Regions from separate parts of the Gottfriedia sp. S16(2024) genome, predicted to be linked through region 1. Evidence: a T-box and tRNA genes for the amino acid it is inferred to sense, from the RefSeq annotation. Region 1 holds a T-box; the other holds one or more tRNA genes.
What was found. The T-box of region 1 lies ahead of serS (serine--tRNA ligase). A T-box ahead of a tRNA ligase gene usually reads a tRNA of that ligase, here a tRNA-Ser.
Positions count from the first base shown of each region.

Region 1 (7,701 bases):
AAGCTGAACTGCAGCGGAAATTAATGAAAGATGCGGAAATAAAAGCATTACAAGCACAAATGCATCCCCACTTCCTGTTCAACTCTTTAAATACAATTTCAAGTTTAATTAGAACAGATGCTGATCAAGCTAGAAAATTACTAATCCATTTAAGTACTTTTTTTCGAAATAATTTACAAGGGGCAAGGCAGACCTTAGTCACTTTAGAAAAGGAATTAGAACATGTAGAAGCATATTTAACCATTGAACAAACTAGGTTTCCTACTAAATTCCTTGTTGAGTTCCAAATAGAACCTCATTTAAAAACGGTTCAAATCCCCCCTTTTACACTTCAACCACTTATAGAGAACTCGATTCGACATGCTTTTTCAAAGGAAAAAAAATTAAAGGTAACTGTGCAAGCATATGAGTTCAATAATGATATGATTCTCATTACTGAAGATAATGGCAAGGGGATTTCGCCAGAGCTACTAAATACAATTGGGAATGAAACAATACAGTCTAAAGAAGGAACTGGAACAGCCTTATGGAATATAAAAAAACGAATTGAAGAAATTTACGGGGAAAAAGATTATTTTCAAATAAAATCTGACCTCAACTCGGGAACGAAAGTATCGATAAGGATCCCATTAATGCAAGAAGTAATGGAGGGATAACTCATGTTAAAGGCACTAATTGTAGATGATGAACCATTGGCAAGAGACGAACTAGCTTATTTACTAAAAAGAAGCAAGGAAGTCGAAATAGTTGGTGAAACGGACTCAATTAGAAGTACATTGGAACTCTTACAAATACAAGAAGTCGACGTTGTATTTTTAGATATCCAGCTAGCTGATGAAAGTGGATTAGAATTAGCTCAAAAACTGCAGGACCTTACCCATCAACCAGCAATCGTCTTTGCAACAGCTTTTGACGAGTACGCTTTAAATGCTTTCGATTTACACGCGATTGATTATATTTTAAAACCATTTGATGAAATAAGAATTCAGAAGACTATTGAAAAACTAGCAAAGCTAAGTATGAAACCTATTAAAACTGAAGTAAAAAAGAATCCTCCACTTTTAAAACAAGATAAATTGGCTATTTCGGTTGATGAGAGAATTCTTTTAATAACGTTCGAAGAGATCATCTATATTTTTACACAAGAAGGTAAAACAAGTGTCGTTACTGATAAGATGACATATCGATTGAATGAACCTTTGATCAATTTAGAACGAAAGCTACAAAATACATCATTTACCCGAGTCCATCGGAGCTATATTGTCAATTTGGATAAAATCATTGAAATTCAGCCTTGGTTTAATTCCACATATAATTTAATTATGTATGATGGCGAAAAAGTACCTGTTAGTCGAACGTACACAAAGGAGCTTAAACAACTTTTTAATTTATAAGCTTGTATTTCAATAATCCATCCATGCTTCTCAACCTGTTTTTATTGCAGTTTACGCTGAAAATCCAAAATTTTAGTTTTCATAAAGTAAAATTAGTGTAAATAAAAGAAACTTAGGAGGATTATTAAATAAAATGAATGCGGTTACAATTGTTATTGCTTCTATGTGTATTTTGATGATTGCATATCGTCTATACGGAACATTTATGGCTGTGAAGGTACTTAAGTTAAATGATTCTATACCTACTCCAGCTCATGAGTTAAATGATGGTAAGGACTATGTCCCTACTAACAAATGGGTAACATTTGGTCATCATTTTGCTGCAATCGCAGCAGCTGGCCCTCTAGTAGGTCCAATTTTGGCCGCTCAATTCGGTTACCTTCCAGGTCTGTTATGGCTTTTAATTGGTGCTGTAATTGGTGGAGCAGTACATGATGCAGTCGTTTTATATGCTTCAATGAGAAAGAAAGGAAAGTCGCTATCAGAAGTAGCAAAAGAGGAACTTGGACCAGTTGCAGGCTTCTGCACGGGACTAGCTATGCTATTTATTATTACAATTACAATGGCCGGACTTTCAATGGTTGTTCTTCATGCGCTTGAAAATAATCCATGGGGGACATTTGCAGTTGGAATCACTATACCAATTGCAATGGGTGTAGGACTACTATATAAAAAAACTGGCAATTTAAAATTGGCTTCAACGATTGGATTTATTTTGTTAATGGTTGGAGTTTTTATGGGACCGACAATTCAAGAAACTGCTATAGGTGATTTTTTAACTTTTGATACACAGACATTAGCTATTATACTACCGATCTATGCTTTTTTTGCTGCTGCTTTGCCAGTATGGCTTTTACTAGCACCTCGTGATTATCTAAGTAGCTTCATGAAAATCGGTGTATTCATTGCACTCATCATTGGGGTATTTATTATTAACCCATCCATACAGTTTCCGACTGTAACAAAATTTGTTAACGGCGGGGGGCCGATTTTAGCTGGCCCAGTTTGGCCATTTATTTCAATTACGATAGCATGTGGAGCAATCTCAGGATTCCATGCATTTGTGGGCTCTGGTACAACTCCAAAAATGCTTGATCGATGGAGCGATATAAAGGTCGTAGGATTTGGCGCAATGTTAGTTGAATGTTTAGTAGGTATCATGGCATTAATCGCTGCTACTGCACTTCAACCGGCAGACTACTTTGCAATTAACTCTACTCCAGAAGTTTTTAAAACTTTAGGAATGAATGTTGTCCACTTACCGGAACTTAGTAAAGAAATTGGATTAAGTCTAGAAGGACGTACTGGTGGAGCTGTTACATTGGCGGTTGGAATGACGTACATATTTACTTCGATCCCTTGGTTTAGTCACCTAGCATCTTATTTCTTCCAGTTTGTTGTTATGTTCGAAGCCGTATTTATTTTAACAGCAATCGATGCTGGAACTCGAGTAGCACGATATTTAATTCAAGACTTCTTTGGTGAATATTATAAACCATTGAAGAAAACTGATTGGATACCAGGTTCAATTTTTGCAAGTGCGCTAGCATGCTTTATGTGGGGTTACCTCTTATTTTCAGGGGATATTGGATCAATTTGGGCATTATTTGGAGTATCTAATCAATTAATGGCTTCTATTGGGTTAATCATTGGTGCAACAGTACTATTAAAGATAGCTGATAAACGTTGGTATATGCTTACATGTTTGATTCCTCTCGCTTATCTTTTTATTACAGTAAATTATGCAGGATACTGGATGATCAAAAATGTTTATCTTAACCATGATTCAGCCGGATATAGTATGTTAAATGGTGTCTTATCGATTATCATGTTAGTATTAGGTGTCGTGATTTTAATTTCTGCTATTAAAAAATGGATGGAATTGTGGAACACACCTAATTATAAAATGAATGTTAAAACAATCTAAATAAAAAGCAGATGTGTCTTGAGAATAATATCTCGATCCATCTGCTTTTTTACTTATTTAATTACTTCTTTTCCACCCATATATGGACGAAGAACTTCAGGAATAATAACTGAACCATCAGCTTGTTGGTAGTTTTCTAAAATTGCAGAAACCGTACGTCCAATTGCAAGACCAGAACCGTTTAATGTATGAAGAAATTCTGGTTTTCCTTTTGGATCACGTCTGAAGCGTATATTCGCTCTTCTTGCTTGGAACGCCTCAAAGTTACTACAAGAAGAAATTTCTTTATATGCATCATAGCTTGGTAACCAAACTTCAATGTCATACGTTTTTGCAGAAGAAAATCCGATATCTCCAGCACAAAGTGTAATGACACGGTATGGTAATCCTAATAATTGAAGAACTTTTTCAGCGTGAGCTGTTAATTTTTCTAACTCAATATAAGAATCTTCAGGTTTTACAAAGCGCACTAGTTCAACTTTATTAAATTGATGTTGGCGGATTAATCCTCGTGTATCACGACCAGCAGAACCTGCCTCAGAGCGGAAACACGCGCTATATGCAGTATATGCGATTGGTAATTGAGCACCATCAAGAATTTCGTCACGGTGATAGTTTGTTACAGGTACTTCTGCTGTTGGTACTAAGAAAAAGTCTTCTTTTTCGATACGGAACGCATCTTCTTCAAATTTTGGAAGTTGTCCTGTACCAATCATGCTAGCACGATTTACAAGATTAGGAGGTAGCATTTCAGTATATCCATGCTCCTCTGTATGAATATCTAACATAAAGCTGATTAGGGCACGCTCAAGTTTGGCTCCTAAACCTTTATAAAAAGTAAAACGGCTACCAGTAACTTTAGCACCACGTTCAAAATCCAGAATCTCTAAGTCAACACCTAAATCCCAGTGTGCCTTTGGTTCGAAATCAAATGTACGAACTTCACCTATTCTACGAATTTCAACATTATCTTCTTCTGTTAACCCAACTGGTACTGAATCACTAACTAAGTTAGGAATTGTAAATAGAATAGCGTCTAATTGCTCTTCTAGCGTTCTAATCTCTTCATCTAGAGCTTTAATTTTATCTCCAACTTCTCTCATTTCAACAATTAGTGCTTCAGCATCTTTTTTCTCACGCTTTAACACACTAATTTCTTGGCTAACCTCATTGCGTCGGCTCTTTAACCCTTCAACCTGAACAAGTAATTCTCTACGATTCAAATCTAAGTCTTCAAATTTCTCGATATAGCTTATGTCTCCACCACGTAATTGAAGTTTTGCTTTTACATCTTCAAAATTGCTACGTAATAATTTAATGTCTAACATTTCAATTCCTCCTATTCTTTTATTGTCTAAAGGATAAAAATGAATACAAAAAAGCCCTCATCCCATAAAAGGGACGAGAGCTACCCGCGTTGCCACCCTAATTGAAGAATTAATAAGTAATTCTTCCACCTTAGTATAGTTAACGGACTATATTACCGGAGTTACTTACTAGCTAAAAGCATTCCGTAACTCGCTCAAGAATGGATTCACAAGTCTTCATTATCGGTTTGCACCAACCACCGACTCTCTATAAATTTAGAACTTGCTACTATTTTCTTTCATCGCTTTAGACAATTTAAATTTATATAATAATTTACTATAAGCTTTTACTTTTTTCAATAGTTACATACTCAAATTTGCACTTTTTTCCTTAACCATCTCTACAAAGTAATTCATAAAACGGTAATCACTCGTTAATTCTGGATGGAAAGATGCTGCTAACATGTGATTTTGTCTAACCGCTACAATATTACCATCATGTTCTGCAATAACCTCTGCATCACCTGATACTGAACGAATAAATGGTGCTCTGATAAATACAGCTGGGTAGTCTTCACAAACACCTTTAATTGGGATGTTTACTTCAAAACTATCCACTTGTCTACCATAAGCATTACGTTCAGCTACCATATCCATAACTCCTAGATGCACCGTGTCATCATTTGCAATCTCTTTTGAAAGTAAGATCATGCCTGCACATGTACCGAATGCTGGTAAACCATTTTCGATTTTCTCTTTTAAAGGTTCTAATAACCCAACGTGATCAAGCAACTTACGCATTGCAGTGCTCTCTCCACCAGGTAATACAATACCATTAAGTCCATCTATATGTTCTACACGTTTCACGATAACAGCTTCAGCACCACATGCTTTAATTGCATTTATATGTTCTTGAACTGCACCTTGTAATGCTAATACACCTATTTTCATAAATTCACCAACTTAAATGCTACGATCTTGCATACGATCTGCTGCAGCAAGTTGTCTCATGTCGATACCTTTCATAGCAGGACCTAAGTTTTTAGAAAGGTTAGCGATTAATTCGTAATCTTGATAGTGAGTAGTAGCTTGTACAATCGCACGAGCAAATTTCTCAGGGTTTTCTGATTTAAAGATACCAGATCCTACGAATACACCGTCAGCGCCTAATTCCATCATTAAAGCTGCATCAGCAGGAGTTGCTACTCCACCAGCTGCAAAGTTAACAACAGGTAAACGACCAAGTTCTTTAATTTGAAGTAATAATTCAAATGGAGCGCCAAGGTTTTTAGCTTCAACCATTAATTCATCACGAGATAAACCAACTACTTTACGGATTTCTCCATTGATTTGGCGTAAGTGACGTACTGCTTCTACAATGTTTCCAGTACCAGGCTCACCTTTTGTACGTAGCATAGATGCGCCTTCACCAATACGACGAAGTGCTTCACCTAAGTTACGGCAACCACAAACGAATGGAACAGTGTAATCTGATTTATTAATATGGAAGATATCATCTGCTGGAGATAATACTTCACTCTCATCGATGTAATCTACTCCCATTGCTTCTAAAACACGCGCTTCAACGATATGTCCAATACGAGCTTTAGCCATTACAGGAATACTAACAGCGTTAAGAATTTCCTCAGTAATACTTGTATCAGCCATACGTGCTACTCCACCAGCTGCACGAATATCAGATGGTACCTTTTCTAATGCCATTACTGCTACTGCACCAGCAGCTTCCGCTATTTTAGCTTGCTCAGCATTTACTACGTCCATAATAACGCCGCCTTTTTGCATTTCTGCCATGCCGCGTTTTACACGTTCTGTTCCTGTTAAATTCATTGTTATGCCCCTCCATTATTAAAGCTTACTTGGTAACATTTTAGTATTTCTTATCCCCTAGTTAAAGTTACCTTACTTTTATTTTACTGAAAAAACGACAACTTAACAATTACTGATATACTTATATAGAAATTTATTTAAATAAACCACCAATTCCGCCTACGATGCTATCCCATAAATTCCCGAAAAATGATCCAATTCCTCTAAATGATAGAACTAACCAATTTGCTTTATCAACACTTTTATCAACTACTAAATCAAATGACTGATTATTAGTATTGATAAATCCTAAATCTTCATTCTTTGAAGATTTAACCACAATTTGTCCAACCTTTGTACCTTTTTTAATTGGAGCTTTAATATTGCCATTCTTATCGATTGACTTACCTGATAATTGGACAGTTGCTTTATAATTTTTAGCTTCACCGCGTTTTACAGCTAAAGTAACATCGTCTTTTGCTACTACTTTTACTTCTTTATCTTTACCTTTAACTACTTTTACTGTTTTATTACCTTTTACTGTTTGACCTTTTGATACCAATGTAACCTTTTCGAAGTTACTGAACCCGTAATCCATTAATTTAGCCGTTTCACTGAATCTAGAGTTATAAGAATTTGCCCCCATTACAACTGTAATATAACGTTGACCATCTCTTTTAGCAGTTCCAGTAAAACAGAATCCAGCTGAATCCGTTGAACCTGTTTTTAATCCATCCATACCTGGGTACTGAAATACTAATCCTGGTAACATCCAGTTCCAGTTATCCATTTTTACTGGATACTTTCCACCTTCTTGGAATGTTTTCTTTGGAATTGAAGAAGTTTGAAGTACTTCAGGATATGTTTTAATTAGATTATAAGCTAATTTTGCAACACCGTTTGCTGACATAATATTTTCATCTGTAAGGGCAGTTCCCTCTGGTTGCATACCTTGTAAGTCTTTATTTACTAAACCAGTAGCATTAACAAATTTAACGTCTCCTAGGCCAAGTTTCTTTGCTTTATCGTTCATTAATTGGACGAAGTTTTTCTCTGATCCACCAATTTTTTCTGCTAGTGCAATTGTCGCACCGTTTGCTGAATAAATAGCAGCTGCTTCATATAGTTCTTTTACTGTATATTGACCACCTAATTCAAGTGGTACGTTAGATAATCCAGTGTTTTGAGAGATTTTATGAGCATAATCAGAAACAGTTACTTTATCGTCCCAAGAGATTTTCCCAGT
Region 1 is NZ_JBFLUO010000001.1:1,215,126-1,222,826, forward strand. Features, by position in the region: gene AB1282_RS05845 (LytS/YhcK type 5TM receptor domain-containing protein) at 1-656, shown strand, start outside; gene AB1282_RS05850 (LytR/AlgR family response regulator transcription factor) at 660-1,394, shown strand; gene cstA (carbon starvation protein CstA) at 1,528-3,321, shown strand; gene serS (serine--tRNA ligase) at 3,375-4,649, opposite strand; T-box leader at 4,716-4,940, opposite strand; gene pdxT (pyridoxal 5'-phosphate synthase glutaminase subunit PdxT) at 4,992-5,579, opposite strand; gene pdxS (pyridoxal 5'-phosphate synthase lyase subunit PdxS) at 5,592-6,476, opposite strand; gene AB1282_RS05875 (serine hydrolase) at 6,610-7,701, opposite strand, start outside.

Region 2 (7,701 bases), 800 kb from region 1:
AATCATTCGAAGAGTGTAAAGGCATAAGGGAGCTTGACTGCGAGACCTACAAGTCGAGCAGGGACGAAAGTCGGGCTTAGTGATCCGGTGGTTCCGCATGGAAGGGCCATCGCTCAACGGATAAAAGCTACCCCGGGGATAACAGGCTTATCTCCCCCAAGAGTCCACATCGACGGGGAGGTTTGGCACCTCGATGTCGGCTCATCGCATCCTGGGGCTGTAGTCGGTCCCAAGGGTTGGGCTGTTCGCCCATTAAAGCGGTACGCGAGCTGGGTTCAGAACGTCGTGAGACAGTTCGGTCCCTATCCGTCGTGGGCGCAGGAAATTTGAGAGGATCTGTCCTTAGTACGAGAGGACCGGGATGGACACACCGCTGGTGTACCAGTTGTTCTGCCAAGAGCATGGCTGGGTAGCTATGTGTGGAAGGGATAAGTGCTGAAAGCATCTAAGCATGAAGCCCCCCTCAAGATGAGATTTCCCATAGCGTTAAGCTAGTAAGACCCCTGAGAGACGATCAGGTTGATAGGTCAGAGGTGGAAGCGTGGTGACACGTGGAGCTGACTGATACTAATCGGTCGAGGACTTAACTAACAAGTTTGATAATGACATTATCTAGTTTTGAAGGTACAAAAATTATTATAAAAAAAATCGAAGAAAGTTATTGACTTTTAAATGAAATTTGATATAATAATTAATGTCCTAAAGAAAATGAATCAAGTGATGATAGCGAAGAGGTCACACCCGTTCCCATACCGAACACGGCAGTTAAGCTCTTCAGCGTCGATGGTAGTTGGGGGTTTCCCCCTGTGAGAGTAGAACGTCGCTTGGTTTGATGGAGGATTAGCTCAGCTGGGAGAGCACCTGCCTTACAAGCAGGGGGTCGGCGGTTCGAGCCCGTCATCCTCCACCATATGCCGACTTAGCTCAATTGGTAGAGCAACTGACTTGTAATCAGTAGGTTGGGGGTTCAAGTCCTCTAGTCGGCACTCTTTATGAGCCATTAGCTCAGTAGGTAGAGCATCTGACTTTTAATCAGAGGGTCGAAGGTTCGAATCCTTCATGGCTCACCATTTTCTAAAAAGAAAATATTTGCGGGTGTGGCGGAATTGGCAGACGCGCTAGACTTAGGATCTAGTACTTCGGTGTGGGGGTTCGAGTCCCTTCACCCGCACCATTTATCTTGTTAAACAGTATATGCGGAAGTAGTTCAGTGGTAGAATACAACCTTGCCAAGGTTGGGGTCGCGGGTTCGAGCCCCGTCTTCCGCTCCATATATGCTGCCGGGGTGGTGGAATGGCAGACACACAGGACTTAAAATCCTGCGGGGGTTGACCCCGTGCCGGTTCGAGTCCGGCCCTCGGTACCATTTTTATAATATGCGCCCGTAGCTCAATTGGATAGAGCGTTTGACTACGGATCAAAAGGTTATGGGTTCGAGTCCTTTCGGGCGCGCCATATTGTTTCACCTGTAATTCTGAACGGGAAGTGGCTCAGCTTGGTAGAGCACCTGGTTTGGGACCAGGGGGTCGCAGGTTCAAATCCTGTCTTCCCGACCATTTAAAACATGGGGCCTTAGCTCAGCTGGGAGAGCGCCTGCCTTGCACGCAGGAGGTCAGCGGTTCGATCCCGCTAGGCTCCACTTGAAGAACTTAAATTAATTTATTATGGCGGTGTAGCTCAGCTGGCTAGAGCGTACGGTTCATACCCGTGAGGTCGTGGGTTCGACTCCCTCCGCCGCTACTTATTTAAGGACCTTTAGCTCAGCTGGTTAGAGCAGACGGCTCATAACCGTCCGGTCGTAGGTTCGAGTCCTACAAGGTCCACCACTTATAATGGAGTAATACCCAAGTCTGGCTGAAGGGATCGGTCTTGAAAACCGACAGGGGTGTAACAGCCCGCGGGGGTTCGAATCCCTCTTACTCCTCCATTTTTATTAAACTTTATATAAATGGAACTAACTTAGTTAGTATCCACATTATCGCGGGGTGGAGCACGAACGAATATGCTTCGAAGAAATTACTTCAGCATACCAATCGAGCTGCTACTTGCATAATCATCCTGAGATTGGGATGGTCTTAACAAAATAACTTTATTGGAACTATATTAAATAGTATCCACATTATCGCGGGGTGGAGCAGTCTGGTAGCTCGTCGGGCTCATAACCCGAAGGTCGCAGGTTCAAATCCTGTCCCCGCAACCAAATGGTCCCGTGGTGTAGCGGTTAACATGCCTGCCTGTCACGCAGGAGATCGCCGGTTCGATCCCGGTCGGGACCGCCATTTAAGTTGGCTCGGTAGCTCAGTCGGTAGAGCAGAGGACTGAAAATCCTCGTGTCGGCGGTTCGATTCCGTCCCGAGCCACCATCTTAAATAAAAAAATGATTATAATAATAAGCCGACTTAGCTCAATTGGTAGAGCAACTGACTTGTAATCAGTAGGTTGGGGGTTCAAGTCCTCTAGTCGGCACTCTTTATGGCGGTCGTGGCGAAGTGGTTAACGCATCGGATTGTGGTTCCGACACTCGTGGGTTCGATTCCCATCGGTCGCCCCATATTTTGCGGGTGTAGTTTAATGGTAAAATAGAAGCCTTCCAAGCTTCGGTCGTGGGTTCGATTCCCATCACCCGCTTTTTATAAAATTTAATGGGCCTATAGCTCAGCTGGTTAGAGCGCACGCCTGATAAGCGTGAGGTCGATGGTTCGAGTCCATTTAGGCCCACCATTAATTTTTATAATTAGTTTTTCCGCAGTAGCTCAGTGGTAGAGCACTCGGCTGTTAACCGAGTGGTCGTAGGTTCGAACCCTACCTGCGGAGCCATATGATAGAGAAGTACCCAAGTGGCTCAAGGGGCGCCCCTGCTAAGGGTGTAGATCGGGTAACCGGTGCGAGGGTTCGAATCCCTTCTTCTCTGCCATATTTTTTTTTGGCCCGTTGGTCAAGCGGTTAAGACACCGCCCTTTCACGGCGGTAACACGGGTTCGAGTCCCGTACGGGTCATAACTAAAGCTCAGTTATTTGTGATAACACAGGTAACTGAGTTTTTTATTTGTCTTTTTTAGGACTTTAGTGAACGACATTTAATTGAATACGCCTTTCTTCATATATTAGAGTGTTCTTCTTTCATTTTAGGATGTACAGGGAGGGAGCTCTTATAGTTGTAATATGTTTGCTGTCAATTTTACAAATAAAGTAATAGAAACAGCACATCGTAGTCCTAGCTCTCCACGGGTTTGCTATTCCTCTTTTCCATTATTCTTCATTTGGGTCACATATCCTTATTTTTCAATACTAATATCCTTTTCACTCATTTTAAATCTAAACATCATCAGTTGATCTATTAACTATTATCCTTCTTCTATAGAAATAGAAAGCAAGAAATTGAAAGCAAGCGCAATATCTTAGTGTTAAAATGTGAATAGCTAAAGATGAGGTGATTAAATGAACGGATTAAATAATGAGGTCATGTGGAATGCAGTTGAATCATGCGATGAAAACTACGATGGAGTGTTTATATATGCAGTTAAGTCCACTGGTATTTGTTGTAAACCTTCGTGTAAGTCAAGAACTCCATTAAAAGAAAATGTATCATATTATCCGTCATTTTCCTTGGCAATTAACGAAGGATACCGTCCATGTAAAAGGTGTCGCCCTGATTTACTTCACACAAATGAGGAGGATATTATTTTATCAGCTAAACATTTTATTGAAAAAGAATATCGAAATAGCTTAACATTGGATCGGTTAGCAAAGGAAGTGGGAGTAAGTAAATTTCACTTGCAAAGATTATTTAAAAAATCCACAGGTTTATCACCGTTAGAATACGCAACTAAGTTAAGAATGATAGAAGCTTTAGGATTGTTACAAGATACTGAGAAAACTATAACTGAAATAGCGCATAAACTTGGCTTTAAAAGCTCGGCACATTTTTCAAGCATGTTTCGTCATCATTTTCATAACACTCCAACCATATTCAGAAAGGGGTTAAATAAATGAAATTAAAAGATGGAATAGCTTTATTAAGCTTAGCTGCATTATGGGGAGCTTCATTTTTATTTATTCGAATAGCTTCACCAGTTTTTGGACCAATTTTAACAATACAAGGAAGAGTAACAATTGCTGCGTTCACCCTGGTGCTATATTTGGTCATTACTAAAAAGTCATTACACTTTAAAAAGAGATGGAGACAATATTTAATAATAGGGGCATTAAATGCAGCAATTCCATTTACATTAATTGCTACATCAGCATTGCATCTGACAGCCTCAATGTCATCCATTCTAAACTCTTTGACGCCATTATTTACAGCGCTTGTTGTCTTTTTATGGACGAAAGAAAAGTTGAGTATGCGAAAGTGGATTGGAATAATAGTGGGAGTAATAGGAGTGATTTTGTTAGTAGGGTGGAGTTCAATTCCGTTTACTTATGATGTTAAAATAGCAATTGGACTTGCAGTTTTGTCGACTATTTCATATGGACTTGCAGGTGTTTATGCAAAGAAAGCATTTGCTTCAGTGCCACCACTATCAATTGCAGCAGGTCAACAAATTGGTGCTGCAATTTTACTTTTACCTTTTACATTTTTAAATTTTACTGCATTTACAGATAAAATTTCGGGAGTTGCTATATTAGCAGTTCTAGGATTAGCATTATTTTGTACTGCTATAGCCTATTTATTGTACTTTTATCTTATCGAAAGTGTTGGGCCAACCAAAACATTAAGTGTTACTTTTTTAATTCCTGTGTTTGGAATGATCTGGGGAGTTCTTATTTTGAAAGAACATATTACATTAGGAATGTTGTTTGGTTTTCTTGTCATTTTATGTGGTGTATTTCTAATTTCAGATATTCGTTCACGTGTAGTATCATCAAGTAAACGAATGCAAGTTTAATAAGCAATTGAAGAATATGACAAAAAAGGATTTTCGTAAAAAACGAAGATCCTTTTTACTATATTACGATTGTTATTTAAGTGAGCTTAAAGTCAGTTCAGGAAAATAATGAAATTGACACGAGCTTTAGTAAGTTTGAAGTGAACCTATATAAATGGATCTCAATAATTTTTGTTGAATTGCCTCTAACGTAAGTCAGTTAATTTAATTACACTATTTTAATCAACATTTATATTTGCTTGGTCTTCCGTATTACGTATAAATTGAATTCGGTTTAGAGATTATTTTTAATTTTGCATCTGAATTTCCATAAAATATGTTGTTGATTTTTAAATATTTTCCCCAAAAAAATTCTTCTACTTAATTCGACAGTCTTCTACAAATCTTTTTAAATATAAAGTTTATATGAGATAAAAGTGTGAAATATGTATGAAATTTTATGAAAAATCAAATTTTTACAAATTGTAACAAGGGAATTTCAAAATACGATGTATAAATATACGTAAATATTCGTTCGACAAATTCGACATTTTTACGACAAGTGCAATAATGACAACGGTTTCATGAATGGTTATTCATTTTCGGAAAAAAGTTTTTGAATTTTTTTTGCATAAAAACAAGGTGAATATATATATTTGTAGAATATTAAGAGATAGAAGAATTTAAGAGATTGTAATGAGGTGAGGATGTTGCTTTTGACACGGCCAACTGAGTTTGATGTGCATTTATTCCATGAGGGAAGTTTATTCCATAGCCATGAATGCTTTGGGGCACATGTAGTAAAAAAAGGGAATAAAGTTGGAACTAATTTTACAGTGTGGGCTCCACATGCGAAAGGTGTCTCAGTTGTTGGGGACTTTAATAATTGGAATGGTTCTGAACATGAAATGGAAAAGTTGAACGATCAAGGGATTTGGACGATATATATCCCCGAAATTGGTCATGGGACGATATACAAGTATGAAATATCAACCAAACAGGGTGATGTTTTATTAAAAAGTGATCCTTTTGCTTTCTATAGTGAACTACGACCAAGCACAGCTTCGATCGTTTATGATCTTTCGGGATATAAATGGAAAGATGCAAAATATCGTAAGCAGAAATTTAAAAAGTCTGTATATGAAGAGCCAGTTTTGATTTATGAAGTACATTTAGGGTCTTGGAAAAAGAAGAAAAACGGTGATTTCTACACTTATGCAGAACTAGCGGCAGAACTAATTCCATATGTAAAAGATCATGGTTTTACACATATTGAAATACTACCATTAGTTGAACATCCATATGATCGTTCTTGGGGGTATCAAGGAGTAGGATATTTTTCATCTACTAGTCGATATGGAAATCCTCATGAGTTAATGAGCTTTATTGACGAATGCCACCAGCAAGGATTGGGAGTCATTATGGATTGGGTGCCTGGTCATTTTTGTAAGGATTCTCACGGATTATACATGTTTGATGGTGAACCGACATATGAATATGAAGGTTATGAAGCTAGAGAAAATGAAGTATGGGGAACAGCGAATTTTGACTTATCAAAACCAGAAGTAAAATCATTTCTTATTTCAAACGCCTTATATTGGATGGAATATTTTCATATTGATGGTTTCAGAGTAGACGCTGTTGCAAATATATTATATTGGAAAAATAGAAATGAAGAGAATCCTTTTGCAACTCACTTTTTAAGAAAATTAAATGAAGCGGTATTTGAACATGATCCACAAGTATTAATGATTGCAGAAGATTCTACTGATTGGCCATTAGTTACTGCACCTACATACGAAGGTGGATTAGGTTTTAATTTTAAGTGGAATATGGGTTGGATGAATGATGTTTTGACTTATATGGAGAAACACCCAACGGAAAGAAAGCATCATCATAATAAGATGACTTTCTCGTTTTTATATGCCTTCTCAGAAAATTTTGTTTTACCTTTTTCACATGATGAAGTAGTACATGGTAAGAAATCTTTGCTAAATAAAATGCCAGGTACATACGAGGAAAAGTTTGCTCAATTAAGGGTACTATTTGGTTATTATTTAGCTCATCCAGGTAAGAAGCTTTTGTTTATGGGAAGTGAATTTGGGCAATTTGATGAGTGGAAGGATTTAGAGCAAGTTGATTGGATGATTAAAGATTATGAATATCATTCCAAGATGAACAAATATTTCAAAGAGTTATTATCGATTTATAAAAAAAATAAATCACTTTATGAAGTTGATAATCATTGGGATGGATTTTCATGGATTGATGCAAATAATGCAGATCAAAGTGTATTTTCATTTATCCGAAAAGGAAAAAACAAAGAAGATTATGTCGTCGTAATCTGTAATTTTAGAGAAGTTTCCTATGACACATATCGAATTGGAGTACCAGCAAAGCAGCGATTTAAAGAATTGCTTTCAAGTGACTATGTACAATTTGGTGGCGATAGTAAAATAAATCGTTCTGCCATTGAATCAGAAGAAATACCATTTCATGGTTTACCATACAGTATTGAAATAGCATTACCTGCCTTTAGTTTTACAATCATACGTCCAGTTAAAATGCGAAAGGGGATTAGCAGCAATGGTTCAGAAAAAATGCGTAGCAATGTTACTAGCAGGGGGAAAAGGGAGTAGATTAAGTTCTTTAACAAAGGAACTAGCAAAACCAGCCGTGGCTTTCGGAGGTAAATATCGAATAATAGATTTTACTTTAAGTAATTGCACAAATTCAGGTATTGATACTGTTGGGGTGCTAACCCAATATCAACCACTAGTACTAAACTCATATATTGGTATAGGAAGTGCATGGGATTTAGATCGCTTAAATG
Region 2 is NZ_JBFLUO010000001.1:410,316-418,016, reverse strand. Features, by position in the region: rRNA gene AB1282_RS02255 (23S ribosomal RNA) at 1-591, shown strand, start outside; rRNA gene rrf (5S ribosomal RNA) at 714-829, shown strand; tRNA gene AB1282_RS02245 (tRNA-Val) at 835-910, shown strand; tRNA gene AB1282_RS02240 (tRNA-Thr) at 914-986, shown strand; tRNA gene AB1282_RS02235 (tRNA-Lys) at 995-1,070, shown strand; tRNA gene AB1282_RS02230 (tRNA-Leu) at 1,092-1,174, shown strand; tRNA gene AB1282_RS02225 (tRNA-Gly) at 1,197-1,271, shown strand; tRNA gene AB1282_RS02220 (tRNA-Leu) at 1,280-1,366, shown strand; tRNA gene AB1282_RS02215 (tRNA-Arg) at 1,379-1,455, shown strand; tRNA gene AB1282_RS02210 (tRNA-Pro) at 1,480-1,556, shown strand; tRNA gene AB1282_RS02205 (tRNA-Ala) at 1,567-1,639, shown strand; tRNA gene AB1282_RS02200 (tRNA-Met) at 1,667-1,740, shown strand; tRNA gene AB1282_RS02195 (tRNA-Ile) at 1,750-1,826, shown strand; tRNA gene AB1282_RS02190 (tRNA-Ser) at 1,835-1,927, shown strand; tRNA gene AB1282_RS02185 (tRNA-Met) at 2,124-2,200, shown strand; tRNA gene AB1282_RS02180 (tRNA-Asp) at 2,204-2,279, shown strand; tRNA gene AB1282_RS02175 (tRNA-Phe) at 2,288-2,363, shown strand; tRNA gene AB1282_RS02170 (tRNA-Thr) at 2,394-2,466, shown strand; tRNA gene AB1282_RS02165 (tRNA-His) at 2,476-2,551, shown strand; tRNA gene AB1282_RS02160 (tRNA-Gly) at 2,558-2,628, shown strand; tRNA gene AB1282_RS02155 (tRNA-Ile) at 2,645-2,721, shown strand; tRNA gene AB1282_RS02150 (tRNA-Asn) at 2,743-2,817, shown strand; tRNA gene AB1282_RS02145 (tRNA-Ser) at 2,824-2,914, shown strand; tRNA gene AB1282_RS02140 (tRNA-Glu) at 2,926-2,997, shown strand; gene AB1282_RS02135 (bifunctional transcriptional activator/DNA repair enzyme AdaA) at 3,439-3,993, shown strand; gene AB1282_RS02130 (DMT family transporter) at 3,990-4,889, shown strand; gene glgB (1,4-alpha-glucan branching protein GlgB) at 5,576-7,507, shown strand; gene AB1282_RS02120 (glucose-1-phosphate adenylyltransferase) at 7,455-7,701, shown strand, end outside.
Region 2: it encodes a tRNA-Ser, which carries the amino acid that the T-box ahead of serS (serine--tRNA ligase) is inferred to sense. The anticodon was not compared.